3 regions of the Vibrio sp. SCP2 genome follow, and region 1 is predicted to be linked to each of the others. Evidence: predicted binding sites of a transcription regulator. Region 1 holds the regulator's gene; each other region holds the start of a gene.
What was found. Region 1 encodes MetJ, which represses methionine synthesis genes. Its sites were predicted from a motif close to TTAGACNTNTANANGTCTAA; they were not measured.
Positions count from the first base shown of each region.

Region 2: the regulator MetJ is predicted to act here: its motif matches at 3,116-3,135, upstream of metN (methionine ABC transporter ATP-binding protein MetN).
Region 3: the regulator MetJ is predicted to act here: its motif matches at 2,181-2,200, upstream of metE (5-methyltetrahydropteroyltriglutamate--homocysteine S-methyltransferase).

Region 1 covers NZ_JCAFVV010000012.1:67,052-74,816, reverse strand. The annotation lists gene AC5O63_RS20695 (bifunctional aspartate kinase/homoserine dehydrogenase II) at 1-1,304, opposite strand, end outside; gene AC5O63_RS20690 (O-succinylhomoserine (thiol)-lyase) at 1,304-2,470, opposite strand; gene metJ (met regulon transcriptional regulator MetJ) at 2,690-3,007, shown strand; gene AC5O63_RS20680 (malic enzyme-like NAD(P)-binding protein) at 3,112-4,389, opposite strand; gene rpmE (50S ribosomal protein L31) at 4,646-4,864, opposite strand; gene priA (primosomal protein N') at 5,148-7,349, shown strand; gene cytR (DNA-binding transcriptional regulator CytR) at 7,707-7,765, shown strand, end outside.
Region 2 covers NZ_JCAFVV010000004.1:35,948-43,712, forward strand. The annotation lists gene treB (PTS trehalose transporter subunit IIBC) at 1-846, opposite strand, end outside; gene treR (trehalose operon repressor TreR) at 1,056-2,003, opposite strand; gene AC5O63_RS13510 (MliC family protein) at 2,074-2,418, opposite strand; gene gmhB (D-glycero-beta-D-manno-heptose 1,7-bisphosphate 7-phosphatase) at 2,467-3,018, opposite strand; gene metN (methionine ABC transporter ATP-binding protein MetN) at 3,241-4,275, shown strand; gene AC5O63_RS13525 (methionine ABC transporter permease) at 4,265-4,942, shown strand; gene AC5O63_RS13530 (MetQ/NlpA family lipoprotein) at 4,990-5,799, shown strand; gene AC5O63_RS13535 (substrate-binding periplasmic protein) at 5,844-6,626, opposite strand; gene AC5O63_RS13540 (AbgT family transporter) at 6,849-7,765, opposite strand, start outside.
Region 3 covers NZ_JCAFVV010000002.1:406,534-414,298, forward strand. The annotation lists gene AC5O63_RS09740 (EAL domain-containing protein) at 1-7, shown strand, start outside; gene AC5O63_RS09745 (HI_1241 family integral membrane domain) at 63-743, shown strand; gene AC5O63_RS09750 (DUF4250 domain-containing protein) at 830-1,030, shown strand; gene metR (HTH-type transcriptional regulator MetR) at 1,068-1,979, opposite strand; gene metE (5-methyltetrahydropteroyltriglutamate--homocysteine S-methyltransferase) at 2,259-4,544, shown strand; gene ohr (organic hydroperoxide reductase Ohr) at 4,615-5,037, opposite strand; gene ohrR (transcriptional regulator OhrR) at 5,149-5,610, shown strand; gene AC5O63_RS09775 (GNAT family N-acetyltransferase) at 5,652-6,203, shown strand; gene AC5O63_RS09780 (DNA-3-methyladenine glycosylase I) at 6,215-6,901, opposite strand; gene AC5O63_RS09785 (LysR family transcriptional regulator) at 6,999-7,765, opposite strand, start outside.

The sequences.
Region 1 (7,765 bases):
TTAGTATCGGTTGTGCGTAAAACGGCAACTAAGCTAAGCCCTGACAATGACTCGGAAATAAACTCGACAGGTGAAGACTTGAGTTGCTGGTAGAAACCATAGCAGTGGTTAGCATTCTTGGTTACGCCTGCTCCTACCGCCGCTACCATCGAATAACCTTCTTTAAGCTTAATCTCCGCTTCAATTGCTGCGTCTTGGAGATACTCTAAAGCGCCACCCACTATTTCACTTGTATAAGCGAGACGTAAGCAATGTTGGTCGGCTTGAGCCTCATAAGTCAGTGGTTCAAGCTGGGCTCGCTTGAGGCTTGCAAGTACCTCATTTTCGACTCGCTGGAAATCATGACCAGAGGTGAAATTGAGTTGAATTAATAGCACTTCATCTAGGGATGAGATGATTTTTGCGCCGCGACCAGAAGCAAGAACACGTTCAATGCGTGTAGAGCCTGATTCTGGTTGGTAGCTGCAACGAAGATGCAGATCCATCGCACTTTGAGCAACGGGCTGTAATGTACGGCTATGCAGTACAGGGGCAGCAAGTCTTGCAAGCTCACTGGCTTCATCTAAGCGTAATAGCGGCAGAAGACAGGCATCTGACACTAACCTTGGGTCTGCACTGTATACACCTGCTACGTCACTCCAGATGGTTACGCGTTTCGCTTCTGCCAGCGCGCCGATAACGGTTGCTGAATAGTCTGAACCATTACGCCCTAATAATACGGTATGACCTTGACTATCTTGAGCCATAAAGCCAGTGATCACCACTCTATGGTGAGCGTGTTGCACTAATACTTCTTTAGTTAACGGGTAAGAAGCACCAAAGTCGACTTCAGGTTGAGTGCCCGCTTCAGCACGTAAAAATGCGCGAGCATCCTGAGCTACGGCAGGCAATGAATGTTGATTGAGCAGCGCTGCCAATAGGCGTGAAGACCATACTTCGCCATGGCCTAAAACGGCTGCTTTCTCAGCTTCGTTAAGCGGATAAGTCAACTCGCCCAAGGTGCTGAACTCATCATTTAAAGTAGCGAGTAGCTGCTGTTTTACTTCTCCTTCAATAAGCGTTTCAATCAGCTCAGTTTGAAACTGGCGTAGTGCTTGAAGTTCTTCATGAGCAATACGGCCATCTTTATTGAGGGCTTCGAGAAATGCAATCAAACGGTTGGTCGTTTTACCTGCAGCTGAAACAACAATCAGATCTTCTGATTGTGAATATTCTTTTAAGATACCGACGACGCGGCGGTAGCATTCAGGATCGGCTAGGCTGCTTCCACCAAACTTATGGAGTTGACGTTGAGTAGTAGGCATTAGAAGGCTTCCTTAGCTTTTGCAAAAGCTTGTTCAAGGTCAGCAATTAAATCTTCTGCATCTTCAAGCCCAACCGACAGGCGCAGAAGTTGTTGGGAAACACCTGCCTCTGCAAGTGCTTCTTCACCCATCGCTCGGTGAGTCATTGAAGCAGGGTGACAGATTAGACTCTCTACACCGCCGAGAGATTCAGCAAGTGAGAAAAGCTCTAGTTCACCAACAAAGAATTTAAGTTGTGCAAAGCTACCCGCGAATTCGAAGCTGAGCATAGAACCAAAGCCTGTTTGCTGCTTTTTAGCAATCTCATGGCCTGGGTGCTCAGGCAGGCTAGGATGATAGATGTTACCGACTAAGTCTTGGGTCTGTAAGAAGTCTAAAATTTGGCGAGAGCTCTCCTCATGCACCTTCATACGCGCCCCCAGTGTACGGATGCCGCGCAACGTCATGTAGCTATCAAATGGTGTGCCTGTTGCACCAATACAGTTCCCCCACCAAGCAAGTTCTTCAGCGTGTTCTTCTGTTTTGGTAATGACAACACCGCCAATAACATCAGAGTGACCATTGATATACTTAGTGGTTGAGTGAATAACAAAGTCGGCGCCAAGGTCTAAAGGCTTTTGGAACACGGGTGTCAAAAAGGTATTGTCGACAGCCACTAGAGCACCAACTTGTTTGGCTTTCTCACATACATTTGCGATGTCGACGACACGAACTAACGGGTTAGATGGTGTTTCCAATAGAATCAGTTTAGGCTTTTTAGCTAGGGCCTCAGCAAAGGCTTGTTCGTTAGATTGATCAACAAATAGAACTTTGAAATCACCTTTATTTGCGCGGGTATTGAATAGACGGTAAGTACCACCGTAGCAATCGTGCGGTGCGACGATAAGGTCATCTGGGCCAAGGAAAGCGGATACCCATAGATTCAGTGCCGAAGTACCACAGTTGGTCACGACCGCGCCTTTACCTGACTCAAGTTCAAACAGAGCAGTTTCGAGTAGCCCGCGGTTTGGGTTGCCTGAGCGGGTGTAATCGTACTTTGGTACATCACCAAAGGCTGGGAAGCCATAATTTGTCGAGAGGTAAATAGGTGGAACAACTGCGTGATGTTGAGTGTCGGACTCGATACCAGTACGTACCGCGATTGTGGCTGGTTTGCGGGTGCTCATAAGTGTTTCCTTTCGAACTTTAGTGACTTCTATTTGGGAATACGCTATACCTTTATCTTGTTAGATATATGTTATTCCAATCCCATACCTTTCCACTTTACTTATCATTATTGTGGACGTCAACACTTCTAGACGTCTATATGTCTTTGCTTGTGGCTATAAATACCGCTAAAATTAGGGATTCTATTTTCAACCATAAAAAATAACGAAAGGTGCGCAATGGCAGATTGGAATGGCGAATACATTAGCCCATATGCTGAGCATGGAAAGAAAAGCGAACAAGTAAAGAAGATTACAGTTTCTATTCCATTGAAAGTATTAAAGGTTTTGACTGATGAGCGTACACGCCGCCAGATTAATAACCTGCGCCACGCAACAAACAGCGAGCTATTGTGTGAAGCTTTTTTGCATGCATATACCGGGCAGCCACTGCCGACTGATGAAGATTTACGTAAAGACCGCCCAGACGATCTCCCTGCTGAAGTGAAAAAACTGATGACAGAGATGGGAATTGAGTTCGAATCTTTCGACGAATAATAAAAATAGTCGCACCTAATTTTCGCACGCTGACGAAATTGAAATAAAAAAAACCGCTGTCTTAACAGCGGTTTTTTCGTTCTCGAAGAGACTATTTAGCCAATTTACTCGGCCATATAATTTTCTGGCATTTCAATGCGAGCAACACCTGAGTCAACAGCGGCCTGAGCAACGGCTTTAGCAACACGAGGCAATAGACGTGGATCCATTGGTTTTGGAATGATGTAACCAGGACCAAATGACAGTGCATCAACGCCAGCAGCTGCTAGGACTTCGGCTGGTACTTCTTCTTTCGCTAGTTGGCGAATAGCGTCTACCGCTGCCAGTTTCATCTCATCATTAATTTCACTTGCGCGCACGTCTAGCGCACCGCGGAAGATGAATGGGAAACACAGCACGTTGTTTACTTGGTTAGGGTAATCACTACGACCAGTACCCATGATCAGATCGTTACGTACTTCGTGAGCAAGTTCAGGTTTGATCTCTGGATCTGGGTTAGAACACGCAAAGACGACCGGTTTGTCTGCCATCAACTGAAGAGCTTCTGGTGAGAGTAGGTTAGGGCCTGATACACCAAGGAACAGGTCAGCACCTTCGATAACGTCTTCTAGTGTGCGCTTATCGGTGTTGTTGGCGAATAGCTGTTTGTATTCGTTAAGATCGTCACGACGAGTGTGGATAACACCTTTACGGTCAAGCATGTAGATTTTCTCACGCATCGCGCCACACTTAATCAGTAGCTCCATACATGCTACTGCTGCTGCACCTGCACCTAGACACACAATCGTTGCGTCTTCTAACTTCTTCCCTTGAAGTTCAATGGCATTAAGCATACCTGCCGCGGTAACAATCGCCGTACCGTGCTGGTCATCGTGGAAAACAGGTACATCACAACGCTCAATCAACTGCTTTTCGATTTCGAAACAGTCTGGCGCTTTGATGTCTTCTAGGTTAATACCGCCAAAAGTATCGGCGATGTTAGCAACGGTATCGACAAACTCTTCGATAGTACGGTGCTTTACTTCAATATCAATTGAATCTAAACCCGCAAAGCGTTTGAAAAGCAGAGACTTACCTTCCATTACAGGTTTAGATGCTAGAGGACCTAAATTGCCAAGACCAAGAATCGCCGTACCATTTGAGATAACAGCAACCATGTTGCCTTTTGATGTGTACTTGTAGACGTTGTCAGCGTTTTGTGCGATTTCACGTACAGGCTCTGCTACACCAGGGCTATAGGCTAGAGCAAGATCTTTAGCCGTTTCTGCTGGTGTTGTTAGTGCGACTGCAATTTTACCTGGAGTTGGGTAAGCATGATAATCCAAAGCTTGCTGACGAAACTGTTCTTCTGGGGATACTTCTTGGCGATTGTCGTCTGACATAGGTGTAGGTACTCATTAATAATTATATGGAATGGGGAAATCCATTCTAGAGTAACTAAGTCAAGCTGCCTAGGTCAGAATGCGAGCCGAAGCAATAAAAAGTAGTAAATGACTGGAGATAAGACCAGATGAACAGAGATATGGCTAGCGAATATTAAAATTAATAATAGATTACTCTGCAAAATGGATATTGCGTGAGTGACAGATAACAAAAAAGGACGCCTGAGCGTCCTTTTTAGATTCGGCTAAGAAGAAATTACTTCTTGCTTGATAGAGCACCGAAACGCTTGTTGAAGCGATCAACACGGCCGCCTGTATCAACGATACGTTGCTTACCAGTGTAGAATGGGTGACATTTGTCACATACGTCTAGGTGGATAGACTCTTTAGCTAGAGTTGAGTTGAACTCAAAAGAGTTACCGCAAGAACAAGTCGCTTTTACTGCTTTGTATTCTGGGTGGATACCAGCTTTCATGGGAGAACCTCTAAATATAGGCCGTGTCGCTATCCGATTCTAAGCCGGACACCACACGTAGTTAATAAAAAACCTTTTCGGATACCGCTGCTGTAAAGCTAGCCATATCACTAAGGCGCGATATAGTAATGAATACCTGACTTAGGATCAACCAGTTTAGACCCGAAATCGCTACTTTTTTAGCCTAAGTTATTCTTGATGCTTGAATCGCGCTCTCTTTCCACTGCTAGGCTTTTCCCTTAGACTAGCCTACGTAACCTCTCACTTAGCTGTATAGCCTATTATGCGACCAACAATTGCGCGCGTGGCATTGCCTGTGCCTCTCGACAAACAGTTTGATTATCAGATCCCTAACCACCTATTTCCTATCATAGGTGGGCGTGTCTCTGTCCCTTTTGGTCGTCAAACTCTGGTTGGCATTGTCACTGCGTTGGTAAATGAATCAGAATTCAGACTTGATAAGCTTAAGCCGATTAAGCACGTGTTGGATAACCAGCCTGTGTGGCCTGAAAAGCTCTACTCCTTGCTATTTTGGTGCAGTCAGTTTTACCAGTATCCGCTTGGTGACACTTTGTTTAATGCCATGCCAAGTGCGCTGCGAAAAGGTAAAGACGCTGATTTCGCGACGCTGGTGGAATGGCAGCTCACCGCGAGTGGTCGCGACCAACTGATGGCGGGTTTCGGCCGCGCGGTGAAACAAGCCAAAGTGATGCATATGCTGGAGTCAGGCTTGATTCCTCATCAACGTTTTGTCGATGAAGAGATCAGTTCATCTGTGCTAAAGACCTTAGCGGAAAAAGGCTGGATTGAATCGATAGAGAAAAGTCCAGTGATTCGTGAGTGGAAACATGACGTTGAAGCTGATGTCGATAAGCCAAAGCTAAACTCTGAGCAGGCGGTGGCGATTGCGACAGTGAATAGTAATGAAGGTTTCGCTTGTTACCTGTTAGAAGGGGTAACGGGATCTGGTAAAACGGAAGTGTACCTCAACCTGATTAAGCCTGTGCTTGAGCAAGGCAGGCAAGCGCTAGTTCTTGTGCCCGAGATAGGGTTAACGCCGCAAACCATTAATCGGTTTAGAAAACGTTTTAATGTCCCAGTTGAGGTGGTGCACTCTGGTTTAAATGATACAGAGCGACTTAACGCTTGGCTTAGCGCGCGTGATAACGCCGCTGGCATTGTGATTGGTACTCGCTCTGCGTTGCTTACGCCTTTTGTCAACCTTGGCATTATCATTGTTGATGAAGAGCATGATGCTTCGTATAAGCAGCAAGACAGTCTGCGCTACCATGCGCGTGATGTGGCGGTGATGCGTGCCAACAAAGAGCAGATCCCAATTGTACTGGGCTCAGCTACACCAGCTTTAGAAACTCTGCATAACGCCTTAAGTGGTAAGTACCATCATCTAGTGCTTTCTTCTCGCGCAGGAGCGGCGACGCCAACGACCAACAAAGTGCTAGATGTGAAAGGGCTATATCTAGAAAGTGGTCTTTCTGCGCCACTCATCGCTGAAATGCGCCGCCATTTAAAGGCAGGCAACCAAGTGATGCTGTTTTTAAACCGACGCGGCTTTTCTCCAGCGTTGATGTGTCATGAATGTGGTTGGATTGCGGAATGTAAGCGCTGTGATGCTTACTATACCTATCACCAGAACAGCAATGAAATTCGCTGCCACCACTGTGGCTCACAGCAACCGATTATTCATCAATGTCAGGGCTGTGGTTCGACGCACTTGGTAACAGTAGGTGTTGGAACTGAGCAGTTAGAAAAACAGCTTGCTGAACTCTTTCCAGAATTTAAAACCATTCGAATTGATCGAGACAGCACGCGCCGAAAAGGTAGCCTAGAGAGTGCACTAGGGGCGATCCGTAATGGTGAGTATCAGATCTTGATTGGTACGCAAATGTTGGCTAAAGGTCATCACTTCCCAGACGTTACTCTGGTAGCACTATTAGATGTGGATGGCTCTCTTTACAGCAGTGATTTCCGAGCGTCTGAGCGTCTGGCACAATTGTTTATACAGGTAGCTGGACGGGCAGGGCGTGCAAGCAAGCCGGGTGAGGTAGTGCTGCAAACCCACCACCCAGAACATAGCCTACTGCAAGCGTTATTAACTAAGAGTTATCGCCACTTCGCTGAAACGGCTTTACAAGAGAGAAAGCTAGCGCAGTTACCACCGTATTCGTTTCTGACCCTGTTTAAAGCGGAAGCGAACCACTCTCAGCCCGTCGAGGAATTTCTTCGTCAGGTTCGCCATACACTAGAGGCGCATCCTCTGTTTGATGACTATTGCCAAGTCCTTGGACCGACACCTGCACCGCTAGCAAAACGAGCGGGTAAGTATCGTTGGCAACTTCTGCTGCAAACCCAAAACCGGCCCGTAATGCAAAAGCTACTCGCAAGCGCTAAGCCTGCAATCCAAATGTTGCCAAATGCGAAGAAAGTGCGTTGGAGCTTAGATATTGAGCCACAAGATCTGAGTTAATGAGATGGTAATTTATCCACATTTTTTGCGACTTCCTGCGACGGGTAGCTATTGAGTTTCTTCATATTCACACCTTTTTCATTTATTTGTGATTCAGATCTCCTATTAGCTGCCGATTTTGTTAAATCTCCCGTAACTTTGTGTTTTGAAATGAATAAACTAGGTCTTGTGCAATATGTTGCTCTCAGGCCATAGTGTGTGAGTTAAACGTTTGCTCAGTGCAAATAAATGAGAAGATAGGTATTTTAACCTACAAGTCGACATCAATTTGGCCGTTCAACCGATGAGATGCATTTCAACTAGAGGCTTAGGTGGCGTTTGAGCTGCCAATTTGGAAATGAAGAGGGTTAATTAAATATGGCGACAATGAAGGATGTTGCCCAGCTTGCGGGAGTTTCAACAGCGACAGTATCTAG
Region 2 (7,765 bases), on a different contig from region 1:
ACGGCCAAACGGACCAATTAGAGAGTGAGCCAATACCACAGAAACAATGATAGAAACGAAAGGAACAACAACTAAGTAAAGGTAAGAAGGAACAATACGTTTCAGGTTAGTCTCAATAAACGCCAGCGCCATACCCGCTAACATCGCAGGAATCACCTGAGCTTGATAACCGACTTTTTCAATCACGAACAGGCCAAAGTCCCACACTTCTGGGGCTTGCTTACCGATAAGATAGGCATTCATCAACTGCGGAGAGACCAGAGTCACACCTAAAGTGATACCTAGAATTGGTGTGCCTCCTAGCTTCTTCACTGTTGACCAACATACCCCAACAGGCAGGAAGAAGAAGATCGCTTCACCAATTAACCATAAGAAGCTATGAACCGTTGCCCAGAACTGACTAATTTCAGTTAGCGACTGGCCATCAAACATCTTGATGTCACCAATCACATTACGGAAACCTAAGATCAAACCACCAGTGATGATTGCAGGAAGTAGTGGTACAAAGATTTCAGCAAGATGGGAAATACCACGTTCCAATACGTTCATGTTTTGGCGAGCAGCAAGTTTCGCTTCGTCTTTTGACGCTTCGCTCTTACCTGATAGCTCAATCAGCACTTTATACACTTCATCAACTTCAGTTCCGATCACTACCTGGAACTGACCCGCATTGGTAAAGCAACCTTTTACGATTGGCAACGCCTCTAGCGCTTTCTCGTCTGCTTTATCGGTATCATTCAGTACAAAGCGAAGGCGAGTTAGACAGTGGCTTACACTCGCGATGTTTTCGCGACCACCAACTAATTCAATCAGACGCTCAACTTCTTGTTTCGCAATCTTACTCATATCCATGTCCACCCTAATTGGATTCTCATTCATCTGTTGTCAACAATGTTGACGTTTCAAACTGACTAAGCTTGTTGTTTTTCTATTTATGGGAACATTCCCAAATGTGCTTATTATACTGTCAGATCTATTTACAGATAAAAATGGGAACAATCCCATTAATTGAAAGAGATCACAGTATAATTTTAAATCACTTTGAAAATAATGGCTTAGATTGAGATAGGTTCTTGAGTGATATGAACTTGCTCAAGCTCACCATTAATTTGAGAAATCAGCAACTTAGCAGCCCTTTCGCCGGCTAAAGAGTAACCTGGGTCAATACTAAATACTTTGGGAAACAGGAAGGAAAGCAGTTCATTTCCACCCACACCAGTGACAACCACATCTTCACGATTAAGCTCTTGTAAACGCTTAATGACCCCTAAAGCTAAGGTGTCACTGGCACAAACAATCGCTTGAACGTCTTGGTTCAAGACATCGTCCACCAGCAAATAAGCGCTCTCGTGGTTTAGTTGCCCTGTCTGATAGTTCGGTGAAATAGAGTGAGATTGGCACCAATCGAGGTAAGCGTCTAAACGTAACTTGCCCGTAGTTTTATCACTCGGATCGACACCAATAAATGCGACGTTCTTGAGGCTCTTTTGCTCTAAGAACTGCAACGCCTTAACAATGACCTGTCTATTGTCGTAGTTGATTGACGAAACTTTATCGGTGTCCATCGCGATAACCACAGTGCGATTATGCCAGCTCGCCAGCTTAGCAATATCAAAGTCACTAAAACCGAACACAATGACACCATCAACATTGCGCTTTTTCAGCACATCCAAATGGTCGTTGGTCTTTGCTCGATCGAACTGACTCTCCATAATGACAACATCATAGCCCGCGCTGTACAAGGTATTAAGCATACTGCCCACGGCTTTGTTTTCTGATGGAGAATCGAGACGAGAGATAATGACCCCCACCACTTTTTGGCTTCCTCCACGCATAGCTTGCGCCGATTTTGAAGGAACATAACCAGATTCCTGAATCACCTGTTCGACCTTAGCACGTGTTTCTGGCTTAACTTTAGGATCGTTGGTCAGAACACGAGAGACGGTCGATTTTCCAACACCGGATAACCGGGCAATATCAAGAATGGTTAGTTTTTTGCTCATAAAGTCGTGGGTCTAGTAGTTGGACGTTGCAAGGAGGCGATATGCCTCCAGACACGCTATCGTAAAAGATCTATTGGGTAATGCAATTTTTATACACCAAGTGGCCAAGTTCTAAGCGGGCTTCTTTGCCTTTGGTATAGAGGGTCACTGGGTTTTGTATTTCTGCGGTGCCATCATGGAGAATGTATTTAGTGCCAGAGCCAGAGGGAACCTGGATCATGCGATAATCTTTCTTAGGTAACCTTAGCAGTGCCGTATAATCATTGGGCATTAAGGCTAGCTTGAAGGTTTCGCCACCACTACATTGATAGAATAGAAAATCACCTTGGTAGTGGTTTTCACGTTCCATCGAAGTGAAAGAGCACGCTGACACGCTCAGCCCTAATGCGACTGCAAATAACAACCGATATCTCATGATTCCCTCCAAACAAAACAAAGGCCGCCCTTGGCAGCCTTTTTCAGTTTATTTCGCTAAATACGCTGGGACTTCTTTAATACTGTCGAGTACCACAGACGCGATAGCTTCGCCTTTCTCTGTAACAGGTTTGCCTGTACGGACAAGGATTTTGGTGCCAACACCGGCAGCTTCGGCTGCCATCATGTCTTCGGCTTTATCACCGACCATAACAGAGTTCGCCATATCAATTTTCAAGAAGTCACGCGCTGAGATAAACATCCCAGGCTTTGGCTTACGGCAATCACAATCTTGCTTATATTTGCCTTGACCGTGTTCAGCATGGTGCGGGCAGTAGTAAATACCATCAAACTCAACGCCGTTATCGACAAAGTTCCAGTCCATCCATTGGGTCAAAGATAGGAAACGATCTTCACTGAACATACCACGAGCAATCCCCGACTGGTTTGTCACCAATACCAGTTGGTAGCCCATATCTTTCAGTTTCTTGGTCGCTTCAAATACGCCATCAACAAACTCAAAATCGTGCTCATCATGAACATAGCCGTGATCGATGTTAATCACGCCATCTCGGTCTAAAAAGACTGCTGGTTTTGCCAAAATATGCTTCTCTATGTACTTTACTTTACAAGAATTATTGCACGCTTTATTTCTTTCATCACTATCTAATTACTAATCGATTGAGCAAAAGATACGTTTAGACGTCTAGACGTAAAAATATCTATTGACAGAAAACATGTAAGACCATAGCATCATCTACTAAATGAGATGTAGCTCAACATTATCTGCTGCTCTTCATCTAATCTGATAGCGGGTCTCTCGATGATTGAAATTAATCAAGTAAATAAGGTGTTCTACCAAGGCAGTAAGGAAATACATGCCTTAAAGGAGATCAACCTTCATATTCCACAGGGAACAATCTTTGGTGTTATTGGCTCATCGGGAGCAGGGAAAAGTACGCTTATTCGTTGTGTAAACATGTTAGAAGCACCGACAACAGGCTCGATTGTTGTTGATGGTGTCGATCTCACAACACTAAGTAAATCGCAACTTAGCGAAGCTCGCCGTAACATCGGTATGATCTTCCAACATTTCAACCTACTGTCATCGCGTACGGTTTTTGACAACGTTGCTCTGCCACTTGAGCTGGCAGGCAAAGATAAAGCGCACATCAGCACTAAAGTGACTGAGCTGCTAAAACTGGTCGGCCTTGAAGATAAGCATGAAAGCTACCCTTCAAACCTAAGTGGTGGTCAAAAGCAGCGTGTTGCGATCGCACGCGCTCTTGCGTCTGATCCAAAAGTTCTTCTGTGTGATGAAGCGACTAGCGCATTGGATCCGGCAACCACTCAGTCGATTCTAGAGCTGCTAAAAGAGATCAACCGCAAGCTTAACATCACTATGCTTTTGATTACTCACGAAATGGACGTGGTAAAAAGCATCTGTCACGAAGTAGCGATCATTGGTGATGGCGAGCTGGTCGAAAAAGGGACTGTCGGTGAAATTTTCGCTCATCCTAAAACAGAACTGGCGCATCAATTCATTCGTTCTACACTCGACTTGTCGATTCCAGAAGATTACCAAGTTCGCTTGCAAGCAACGCGTGTTGAAGGCAGTTACCCATTGGTTCGTCTAGAGTTCACTGGTGCAACAGTCGATGCTCCTCTGATGACGCAAATTGCCCGTAAATTCAACATTGATGTCAGCATTCTCAGCTCTGACCTCGATTACGCCGGTGGTGTGAAATTCGGCATGATGGTCGCAGAACTATTTGGTAATGAACAAGATGACAATGCAGCGATTGAGTTCCTGCGTGAGCACAAGGTAAAAGTAGAGGTGCTAGGCTATGTCCTTTAATGAAATTTCACAGTGGCTGAGCTTAAACAGCAATCTACTTATCGGCGCGACTTGGGATACTATCTACATGGTTGCTGTGGCGGGCATTGTTGGCTTTGCCGTTGGTATTCCACTCGGTGTGATTCTGCATATCACCAAGAAAGGTGGCTTACTTGAGAACACGAAACTAAACAGTGTACTCGGCGCTATTGTTAACGTGGGTCGTTCCGTTCCTTTCCTAGTACTGATGGTGGCTATTATTCCAGTTACTAAACTGTTAGTCGGCACATTTATCGGTACAACAGCAGCCATCGTGCCTCTTACAATCGGCGCGATCCCATTTGTTGCTCGCCTTATCGAAGGTGCTCTACTTGAAGTCCCAACGGGATTAGTTGAAGCAGCGCAATCGATGGGCGCAACTCCGATTCAAATTATTTCTAAGGTACTGCTTCCTGAAGCAATGCCTACCATCGTTAACTCGGTAACCATTACACTCGTCACGCTTGTCAGTTACTCAGCAATGGCAGGAACGGTTGGCGGTGGCGGTCTCGGTGACGTCGCCATTCGATACGGTTTCCACCGCTATGACGTGGTCATTATGGCCGTGACTGTGGTAATGCTTATCGTGCTAGTTCAGATCATTCAATCCATTGGTGATGCGATTGTTCGTCGTGTCGATCACCGCTAAGAACACAATAAAGAATACTCACAGATTTAATTTATAAGGAGATAGTGATGAAATTCAGTCTTAAAGGTCTATTAACTATCGCAGCTGCTGCATCAGCATTGGTACTAGCAGGTTGTGGTGAAAAAGAAGCAGATACTAGCAAGATCAAAGTTGGTGTTATGGCTGGTGCAGAGGCACAAGTGGCTGAAGTTGCTGCTAAAGTCGCTAAAGAAAAATACGGCCTAGATGTAGAGCTGGTTACTTTTACTGATTACGTAACACCAAACGCAGCACTAGACGATGGCTCTATCGACATCAACGCGTTCCAACACAAGCCATACTTAGATCAGCAAGTTGCCGATCGCGGTTACAAACTGACTATCGCGGGTAACACGTTTGTTTACCCAATCGCAGGTTACTCTAAGCAAGTGAAAGCGGTAGACGAAATTCAAGAAGGTGCTCGTATCGCAGTACCTAACGACCCAACAAACCTAGGTCGTTCACTGATTCTACTTGAGCAACAAGGACTGCTGAAACTACGTGAAAACGTTGGTCTACTAGCAACAGTGCGCGACATTGTTGAAAACCCGAAAAACATCACTATCGTAGAGCTAGACGCAGCACAGCTACCACGCTCTCTAGATGACGTTGCGCTTTCTGTTATCAACACAACTTACGCAAGCTCTATCAACCTAACACCACAAAAAGACGGTGTATTCGTTGAAGACAAAGAGTCTCCATACGTAAACCTAATCGTGTCGCGTGAAGACAACGCACAAGCGGAAAACGTCCAAAACTTTGTTAAGTCGTACCAGACTGAAGAAGTTTACACAGCGGCTTCTGACATTTTCCAAGGTGGCGTAGTTAAAGGTTGGTAATCACTTACTTTTGCTGACATAAGCTCTCAAGGGTTGACGTAATGTCAGCCCTTTTCTTTTGGCGGCGCAGCTCTTAGCCGCTCGAAATAGTCATCAATGATGGCTTCATAACGTCCGTCATCCTTCATTTCTCTTAGCACTTGGTCAAACTGGTCTCTTAACCACTGATGCTCTTTCAGCTTAGAAAACGCGATGTAACTTGGCGTGGCCTCGATTGGCGGCGAGAGTATTTCCAGTGCTTGTTCCATTTGTTCACTAGCCAGAATGCTTCGCGCACCAAAATCATTATTTACCCACACATCAGCACGCCCCGTCCTGACCAAGCGAGCGCAATCTTCAGTTCGGTTGCGCCAAAAGACTAATCTAAAACGTCCACCTGCCAATAAGGCATCCATCTGTTTACCATAACTGACCCTATTGACAGCGCAGATAGCGACAGACGAAACATCACGGGATAAAAAGTCGTAGCTACTTATCTTACTACTTCTTTTTACCACTAAGCTGATATTCTGCGTAAACAAGATCTCATTAGAGTAATCGGCAAACTTTTCGCGTGTTGGATTTTTAAATGCGGTAAAGATAGCGTCGGCACGACCAAACTGAACATTACTCAAGGCTCGTGCCCAAGGTAAAACTTCTATTGATATCTGGACATCGAGTTCATCAAACACGGCCTCAACAAGCTCGACGGCCACACCAGATAACTCCCCTTCGCGATGGACGATATAGGGTGGATAGTCAAGCGTGACTAACTGCACTGTGGTTGAACTGACTGCGGGAAGAGAGCACAACCATATCAATAGCGACAAAGCCCAAAGCTTACCCATGCTCGTTGGCTTGTATTACGGAATGATATGAGCCTGAAGAAAGCTCGGGATTGGAAAGAGCTGAGTTTGTTGAATCATTTTACCTCCAAGGCATAGCGCTCTACCGATAAGTAAAGTTCACCACTATCACTTGTCAACTCCTCAGACTGTTCAGAAAATCTATAGGTACAAAAAAGCCGGAGCAATGAGCTCCGGCTAAATCGTTCAATAAAGTACGTGTGATTAAGGCGTGTAGTACGTCGCCGCACCAGGACCTACAGGTAGACCTAAGATAAACACCCAAACGTAGAACAGTAAACTCCAACCCACGATGAACACGATTGAGTAAGGTAGCATGGTCGCAATAAGCGTACCGATACCTAGGTTCTTCATGTATCGCGTTGCTACAGCAAGGATAAGACCAAAGTAGCTCATCATAGGCGTGATGATGTTAGTAGTAGAATCACCGATACGGTAAGCCGCTTGAATAGTTTCTGGCGCGTAGCCAACCAGCATCAACATAGGAACAAAGATTGGTGCTGTTACTGCCCATTGTGCAGATGCTGAACCTATCATTAGGTTGATGAAGCCACACATAAGAATGAAGGCGAAGAACAGCATTGGGCCAGTTAGGCCAATCTCTTGTAGGAAGCTTGCCCCTGCAACAGCGAAGACTTGACCAAAGTTAGTCCACTTGAAGAATGCCACAAATTGAGCTGCGAAGAATACCAGTACAATGTACATGCCCATTGAAGACATAGACTTAGACATTGCATCGATAACATCGCGATCTGTCTTCATCGTGCCAACAACTTTACCGTAAACAAAGCCAGGTACAGCAAAGAATACAAAGATAAAGGCTACGATACTCTTCAGGAATGGTGAACCAGCAATGGTACCTGCGTCAGAGCGAAGGATGCCGTCTGCTGGAACGACTGTCCAAGCAAGAAGCGCTGAAACAACTAATACCACAAGACCTGCAAGCTTAAGACCTTTTTTCTCTACAGCAGTTAGACCACCCATTTTATCTTGAGATAGGTCTTCTGACGCTTCTTCATCATTGTATTTACCTAGCTTAGGCTCAACGATTTTTTCAGTAACAAAAGCACCAGTGATTGCAATAAAGAAAGTCGACACAAACATGAAGTACCAGTTAACTT
Region 3 (7,765 bases), on a different contig from region 1:
TGGCTAAAATTGCTCAATCTGCTATTATCCGCACCCTATAATTCATTCAAATCAATGACACTATGGTTCAGCAATTACTTACGGTGTTCGCACCTATGTTACTGGGTGCACAGCTCATTCTTACTTTAATTCTCGTCAAAGGTGACATCTGCCCTGGGCAAAGAGGTCGCATTCACAAAGTTCTTCCGCCTTTAGCGATTATGTGGCTTGCTGTCGCGTCACTACGCATTGAAGCCATGATGATTGTCTTTGCTATCGCCTATTTCTATTCCCAAGTTCAAACCAAAAAAACACGAGATCAAGGGCCGATCTGGGTGATGTATTTAGCAAATGGTTTGGCGCTAGCTTATGTCGGTATTGAGGTTGGCTCGCAGGCATCTTTGGCTGGTGGGTTAAGTGTGTTTGTGCAGATCAGTCTTTTAGGGGCTTTGCTTGCTCATTTGTTACTGACTATCGCACGCACGCGCTTGCAGGCTTTTCACCGTATTCTCCCTGTTTCTGGCGTTGTTTCGGCGATGCTGATGAGCCTTGCGATATTACTCAAAGCTAATGGTCTAGATAATGAAATTTTAACCGTAGTTATTCAGCCTTTGCTAGTTGGTTTTGCCCTGATGATCAGTTCAGTCTTTGTCTGGTGTTGGCATATGCTGACGGCCAAAGAAATCAACAAGATGCAGCTTGGCATTGCGCTAGCGTTTATGCTGATTGCGGCGACATCTAATCAGGCTATTTTTGCTCTGTAAATCGGATAAAGTTTAGAGCTAGCTCACTTCAAAAGCGCACATTTGCGTCTACGCTTGTAAGAGCAACGGCGTTAAAGGAGGCGGTGATGGATCTCAGCAATGTAGGACGCTTAGACAGCGCAATTTTATTGGGAATCGTGAATGAAAAGCTGCGCTTAGAGTGTGATTCTTTTGAAGAGTTAGTCTCTATGTACGAGATGGATGTTGAAGCGGTGATTGGTAAGCTTGATGTGCTCGGTTATCAATACGACCCTTTAACTAATCAGTTCAAATCTTATGACAGATAAAACAAAAAAGAGGCGCTAAGCCTCTTTTTTTGATCCTCTATACCGTTTTTATTCCATCTAAGTGGCTTTGAGACTGAATTCTCGCGGTGTTAAAAAATGCCTGCAAGTAGCGTTTACTTTTATCTGTGTTGCGTGTTGCAGCAAACAAGCGTCGCCATAATCCGTTGCCGAGAGGAATACTGGTAATCAAGCCTTGCCTTGAAAACTCACTGATTGCCCAGTTGGGTAACGCAGCCACGCCAAGTCCGGCAGACACCATCTGAATCAGCATTAAGGTATTGTCTGCTTGTTTCCATTTTGCCGGCTCAATGCCCGCAGGTTGTAGGAAGTGTTTGACAACATCGAGTCGCGACTTTTGTACTGGGTACGACAGCATGGTTTGCTCTGCGAGATCTTCTGGCTCAATACACTCTTTGTCTGCTAAAGGGTGAGAGGTTGACGTAACCAAGCGCATTTCAAAATCAAACAGGGGTTCATAGTGCACTTCGGAACGAGGTTGAATATCTGAAGTGATAACCAAATCAAGTTCTCCCGCCATTAGCGCTGGCAACGGTTCAAACCCAAAACCGGATGAGAAATCGAGTGTGACGCTAGGCCAAGCCACCTGATACTCCTTAAGTGCAGGCATCAGCCACTGGAAACACGAATGGCATTCAATCGCCATGTGCAGTCGACCGTTGACATCCTCTTTCAAGCTCGCAATTTCATTTTCTGCTTTGGCAATTTTAGGCAACACATCATCAGCCAGTTTTAGAAAGATCTCACCTTCAGAAGTGAATTTTACCGGACGAGTTTTACGCAAAAATAGCTGCCCACCAATTCTCGCTTCCAGATCTTTGAGCTGATGTGACAAGGCCGACTGGGTTAAATGTAGCGTGGTTGCGGTTGCGGTTAGCGATCCAGTATCACGTAAAGTAGTCAATGTTTTCAGATGCTTGAGCTCAATCATGAATTTCCCTCAGATGATGTGTGAACAGCATGAATATTTATAACCTACCCTGTTTTTGTAGGAGTGTAAACATCTAGACGTCTGTAATGTTAACTAATTGTGTTGATTAAATTGTTGAGACTGGAAAATTGGATTATGAAATTTTCTAATAAACAAGTTGAATATTTGGAGGTTGTTCGAATCGGTGTTTGACGAGATAGTTTAGCCATCCAGACATCTTAAAGGTGTTCTGCACAGAATGATTAAATGACAAAATTAAGAATGACAAGGAGCGGCAAGATGACAACGACAACGCATATACTAGGTTACCCTCGCATTGGTGAAAAACGTGAACTCAAATTTGCACTAGAGAAATACTGGCGTGGAGAAATTGACCAAGCTGAGCTGAAAGCAGTAGGCGCTGGGCTACGTAACAAAAACTGGAATACGCAATCTGAAGCTGGGTTAGAGTTTGTGACCGCAGGTGATTTTGCTTGGTATGATCATGTGCTTACCACTACCTTACTGCTAGGGCACGTTCCAAAACGACATCGCGAAGGTTTCCCTGACCTTGATACCTTATTCAAAGTGGGTCGTGGTCAATCTCAGGCAGGATGTGGTTGTAGCGGTCACGCGGCTTCAGACATGACGAAGTGGTTTAACACTAACTACCATTATATTGTGCCGGAGTTCAGTCAGGACGATACGTTTGAAGTGAGCTGGCCTCAACTGTTTGAAGAAGTGAACGAGGCGGTTAAAGCTGGTCATAAAGTCAAACCTGTATTACTTGGCCCTCTGACTTATCTGTACCTAGGTAAGGAAGTAGATGAGGGGTTTGATCGCCTGTCTTTGCTACCTCGTCTATTAACCGCTTATCAGGCAATCTTAGCGAAGCTAGCGAAACAAGGTGTTGAGTGGGTACAGATTGATGAACCGATTCTCTCTCTTGAGCTGAACAAGCCTTGGCAAGACGCGTTTAAATTGGCGTATCAAGTCATTCGCAGTGATGTGAAGGTTCTGCTTACCACGTATTTTGATTCAGTTAGCGACACGCTTGATAAAGTTGTCGAGCTAGCTGTAGATGGCTTACACATTGATTTGTCGGCAGCGCCTGAACAACTAGACGCTGTTGTCGAAAAACTGCCTGAACATTGGGTGCTGTCTGCTGGTGTAGTGAATGGGCGTAACGTGTGGCGTGCAGATTTGAGCGCTCAACTAGCGTTACTGCAACCGCTTAAAGATAAGCTCGGTGACAAGTTATGGGTGGCGAGCTCGTGTTCACTACTGCACAGTCCGGTGGATCTAGAGTTAGAACCTGTATTGACGGAAGAAGTGCGCAGCTGGTTTGCTTTTGCTAAGCAGAAAGTAACGGAAGTGGCGCTACTGGGTAAGGCGCTAGATGGTAACCAAGAAGCCATTCTTGCTTGTGACACCTATAGTGCGCCGATCCAAGCACGTAAAACCGCAACTCATGTCAATAAGCCGCAAGTTCAAGCGCGTTTAAATAGTATTACTAAGTCTTTGGCAGAGCGTAGTGCTCCCTATGCTGAGCGAGCCGCGCACCAAAGTGAAGTATTGGGGCTGCCGCTGTTTCCAACCACGACCATTGGCTCTTTCCCGCAAACGAGCGAGATTCGAGTTCAACGCAGCGCTTATCGCACAGGTAAGTTGTCACAAACGGAATACGATCAAGCCCTAAAAGGCCATATTGCAGATGCGGTTAAACGCCAAGAAGCGTTGGATCTGGATGTCTTGGTTCACGGCGAAGCTGAACGTAACGATATGGTGGAATACTTTGCAGAAAACTTAGCGGGTTTCCAAACCACAAAATTTGGTTGGGTGCAGAGCTACGGATCTCGCTGCGTTAAGCCTGCCATTGTCGTTGCTGACATTGAACGCGAAAAACCGATGACGGTGGAATGGTCTACCTATGCGCAGTCTTTAACATCGAAACAGATGAAGGGCATGCTAACGGGGCCAGTGACGATTCTTTGTTGGACATTCCCACGTGAGGACATCACTCGCAAGCAAATCGCGGATCAACTTGCACTCGCACTGCGTGATGAAGTGTCAGACTTACAAGATGCGGGCATTAACATTATCCAAATTGATGAGCCAGCGATTCGTGAAGGCTTGCCACTTAAGAAACGCGATCATAAAGAGTACTTAGAATGGGCAGTGGATGCGTTTAAGATTTCAGCGGCAAGCGCCAAGCCAGAAACTCAAATCCACACTCACATGTGTTACTCAGAATTCAATGAGATCATTGAATCTGTCGCCGCGCTAGATGCTGACGTGATTACCATCGAAACATCGCGTTCAAACATGGAACTGCTTAAAGCATTTGAAGACTTCAACTATCCAAATGAGATTGGCCCAGGTGTCTATGACATTCACTCGCCAAACATTCCAACTAAAGAATGGATTGAAGGCCTACTCAACAAAGCGGCAGAAAAGATTCCTGCGCAGCGCTTATGGGTGAACCCAGATTGTGGACTGAAAACACGTAACTGGGCAGAAACGGAAGCATCATTATCCAATATGGTGTTAGCTGCTAAAGAACTGCGTAAAAGCTACCAAGCGTAACCTTGAGTTGTAAAACAATAAATACCGACCCTTTTGGGTCGGCATTTTCGTCTATTCCACTCAACATTAATTAGATTGCTTGGCCATTTACCGTGACTTCTACGTCGATGTTACCGCGCACAGCGTTTGAGTAAGGGCACACTTGGTGCGCAACGCGAACGAGCTCAAGCGCTTGTTCTTGAGGTAAATCGATTGATGCAGCAAGGCTTACCGTTAGCGCAAAACCGCCTTGTTCGTTCGGACCAATCCCAACCTCTGCTGTCACTGGTGCTTCTTTTAAAGCTACTTTACCTTCGCGGGCCACATGCAAAATAGCATTTGAAAAACAGGCTGAGTAACCTGCGGCAAACAGTTGTTCTGGGTTGGTAGCAGCGCCTGTACCGCCCATTTCTTTCGGATAAGCGAGCTCAAGTTCAAGTAAGCCATCGTCTGTTTTAACCAAACCATTTCTGCCTGCTAGTGCTGTTGCTTTAGTTTTGTATAGGGTTGTCATGTTTGCATCCTTATTTTAAGTTGTGCGCAATCTAATTGTTTGCAATATTAGATCGAAACAAAGTTTGAATGCAAGTATATTGTGCGCAATTTAATTTGAAAGGGTGGTGAAATGAGTTTCTGCGATAGCGACAAACGGCTAACTGAAGAAGAGAGTATATTGTTAGAGAATCAGGTTTGTTTTCCCCTCTACAGCGCTTCCAATGCCGTGATTCGAACCTATCGCCCGTTATTAGATGCCCTAGACCTCACTTATTCTCAGTATCTTGTCATGATGGTGCTGTGGGAAAGTGATGGGATTAGCGTTAAGGACATAGGTGCACGATTACACCTCGATTCTGGCACTTTAACCCCTTTATTGAAGCGGCTTGAAGCGAAAGGCTTTGTAGTGAGAGGAAGAAGCGAACTGGATGAAAGGGTGAGGGTGCTAAAACTCAGCGAAGAGGGCAGAGAGCTTAAAGCTAAAGCCCTTTCTATCCCTACTGAGATGAAATGTAAGATTCAGCTCGACCTAGATGAGCTAATCCTATTGAAAACATTGTGCGAAAAAGTAATGGTTAAGCTTGAGCAGTAACGGCAATTTTAATGGGTTTACCAACAGACGAAGGAACATCAATGCTAGAAACTAAAAGACTTCAGCTAAGACAATGGAAAGATTCAGATATTGAACCTTATTGCCAGATAAATGCTAGTGAGCAGGTGATGCGCTATTTCCCGTCAGTTATGACCAAAGAAGAGACCACGGCTCAAGTAGGCCGTGCACGCAGCTACATTGACAAAAATGGTTATGGCTTTTGGGCAGTTGAGTTAAAAAGTACCCAAGAGTTTATTGGCTTTGTTGGTCTGCTGGCGCAAAGTGAAGAAAGTGGTTTACCCAATGCGCCATTTGTAGAAATTGGTTGGCGATTAGATTCTAAACATTGGGGCAAGGGCTACGCGCCAGAAGCGGCTCAAGCTGCTTTGGAGTTTGCTTTCAAGGAATTGAATCTAGAGCAGGTCTACTCCTTTACTGCTTTGCCAAACTTACCTTCACAAAGGGTGATGGAAAAAATTGGTATGAGCAACACAGGGCAAGACTTTGACCATCCCAAGTTAGCGAAAGGTCACGAGTTAGAGCGCCACTGCTTATTTAAAATCACTCGCGAGCAGTGGCAATCAGTTCAATAACTGTTAAGTGCCTATACGCGGTTATCACCCGTGCTAAAAGCGATAGTTTGGCTGATTTCTGTCAGTGAACGCCCGCTTTCTTGTTGCCAGTGAGCAAAAGCGCTGCTGGCTGCTGCAAGGGAGCGTTTGGTGTCTTTGCCCCCTTCAATGATTTTGTAGTTACGTAGATAGCTTTCGACATCGCCTGAAAGGATAAAGGTATCGACACCCATCTGGCGCAAACTGTACGGGCCTGTATTGCCACCAAGACGGTTACCATGCTTCTTGAGATAACTCCAAAGCCCTGTAATGTCTTCACTTGGCCAATTGGCGACCATGTTGGAAAATGAACCATGTTGTAGAGAAGCTTCGTGCAGCATTTGAGCATTCGATTGAATAGATTTCACTTTGGCGTGATGGCGAATAATTCGAGTATCTGACGCTTTGTTGTCCCATTGTTCGTCAGAAAGCATCAAGAGTGGTTCAATCTTAAAAGCAAAGAACACCTCTTCAAAGTTAGGCCATTTGTTCCTCACTACCTTCCAAGAAATGCCACTTTGAAACACCTTCATACTGAATGCGGATAGCCAGCGATCGTTGGAAATCTGCCTCAGCTGATCCAATGGCAATGGCTTAGATAGTAATGACTCTAGGTTTGCTTCCCCACCTTTACGCTCTGCTGCGCGTTGGTAAATATCGTCGAACTTTTCTAGTGCCACAGTGAGGCTCTCCATAATATCTTTATCCACTTTAGCGAACATACTAACTTTCTAGCTATTGTTTGTCTGTAGTAAAAGCAGATTGGAGAGCGTATTTTCAAGGCCTTAAAGCGTTTAGCAGATAGTCGGCAAAGGTCCGGTCTTTTAACGATAACTGTTTGTCTTTATAGACAAGATGAATCGGTTTTGTTGGCAGAGGAAAGCTCTCTAGCACTTGCTCAAGTGCGCCTGACTTAAGATCTTGCTCAAGTAAAATTCGAGGCTGCATAACAACCCCAACGCCTTTTAAAGCGGCTTGGCGAAGTACCTCTCCGTTGTTCGCCATCAACTTGATATGTTGGCGTGAATCCGATTTGGTACTCGGAGTCTCTGAAATATCGTGATAGCGGAAACCAAGGCAAGAGTGCTGAGTCAGGTCGTCAGGTTGAATAATCTTGGTATGCCTAGCGAGGTAACTGGGTGAAGCGCAATAGATAAGCTCATACTCTCCTAGGTATCTTGCCACCAAACTGGAGTCTTTTAGCTGACCAATTCTAATAATAAAGTCAGCTTCGCTTTTGTATGGGTCGATAACACTGTTGTCTAGCTCCAAATCAACACTGATATCCGGGTATTGAATGATAAAGTCAGACAAGATCGGAGCGAGCGCTTGAGTACCAAAGGTGACAGGTGCGTTGATCTTTACCGTGCCTTTAGGTTTGTTTTGCAAATCGTAGATTAGGCTTTCAGTATTGCTGATATCTTCCAGTATTCTCTGGCACTCTTTAAGGTAAATTCTTCCAGAGTCGGTTAAGGTTTGCTTTCTTGTCGTGCGATGAATCAGCGGTGTGTTAAGTAAACCTTCAAGATGTTTTATGTGTCTGC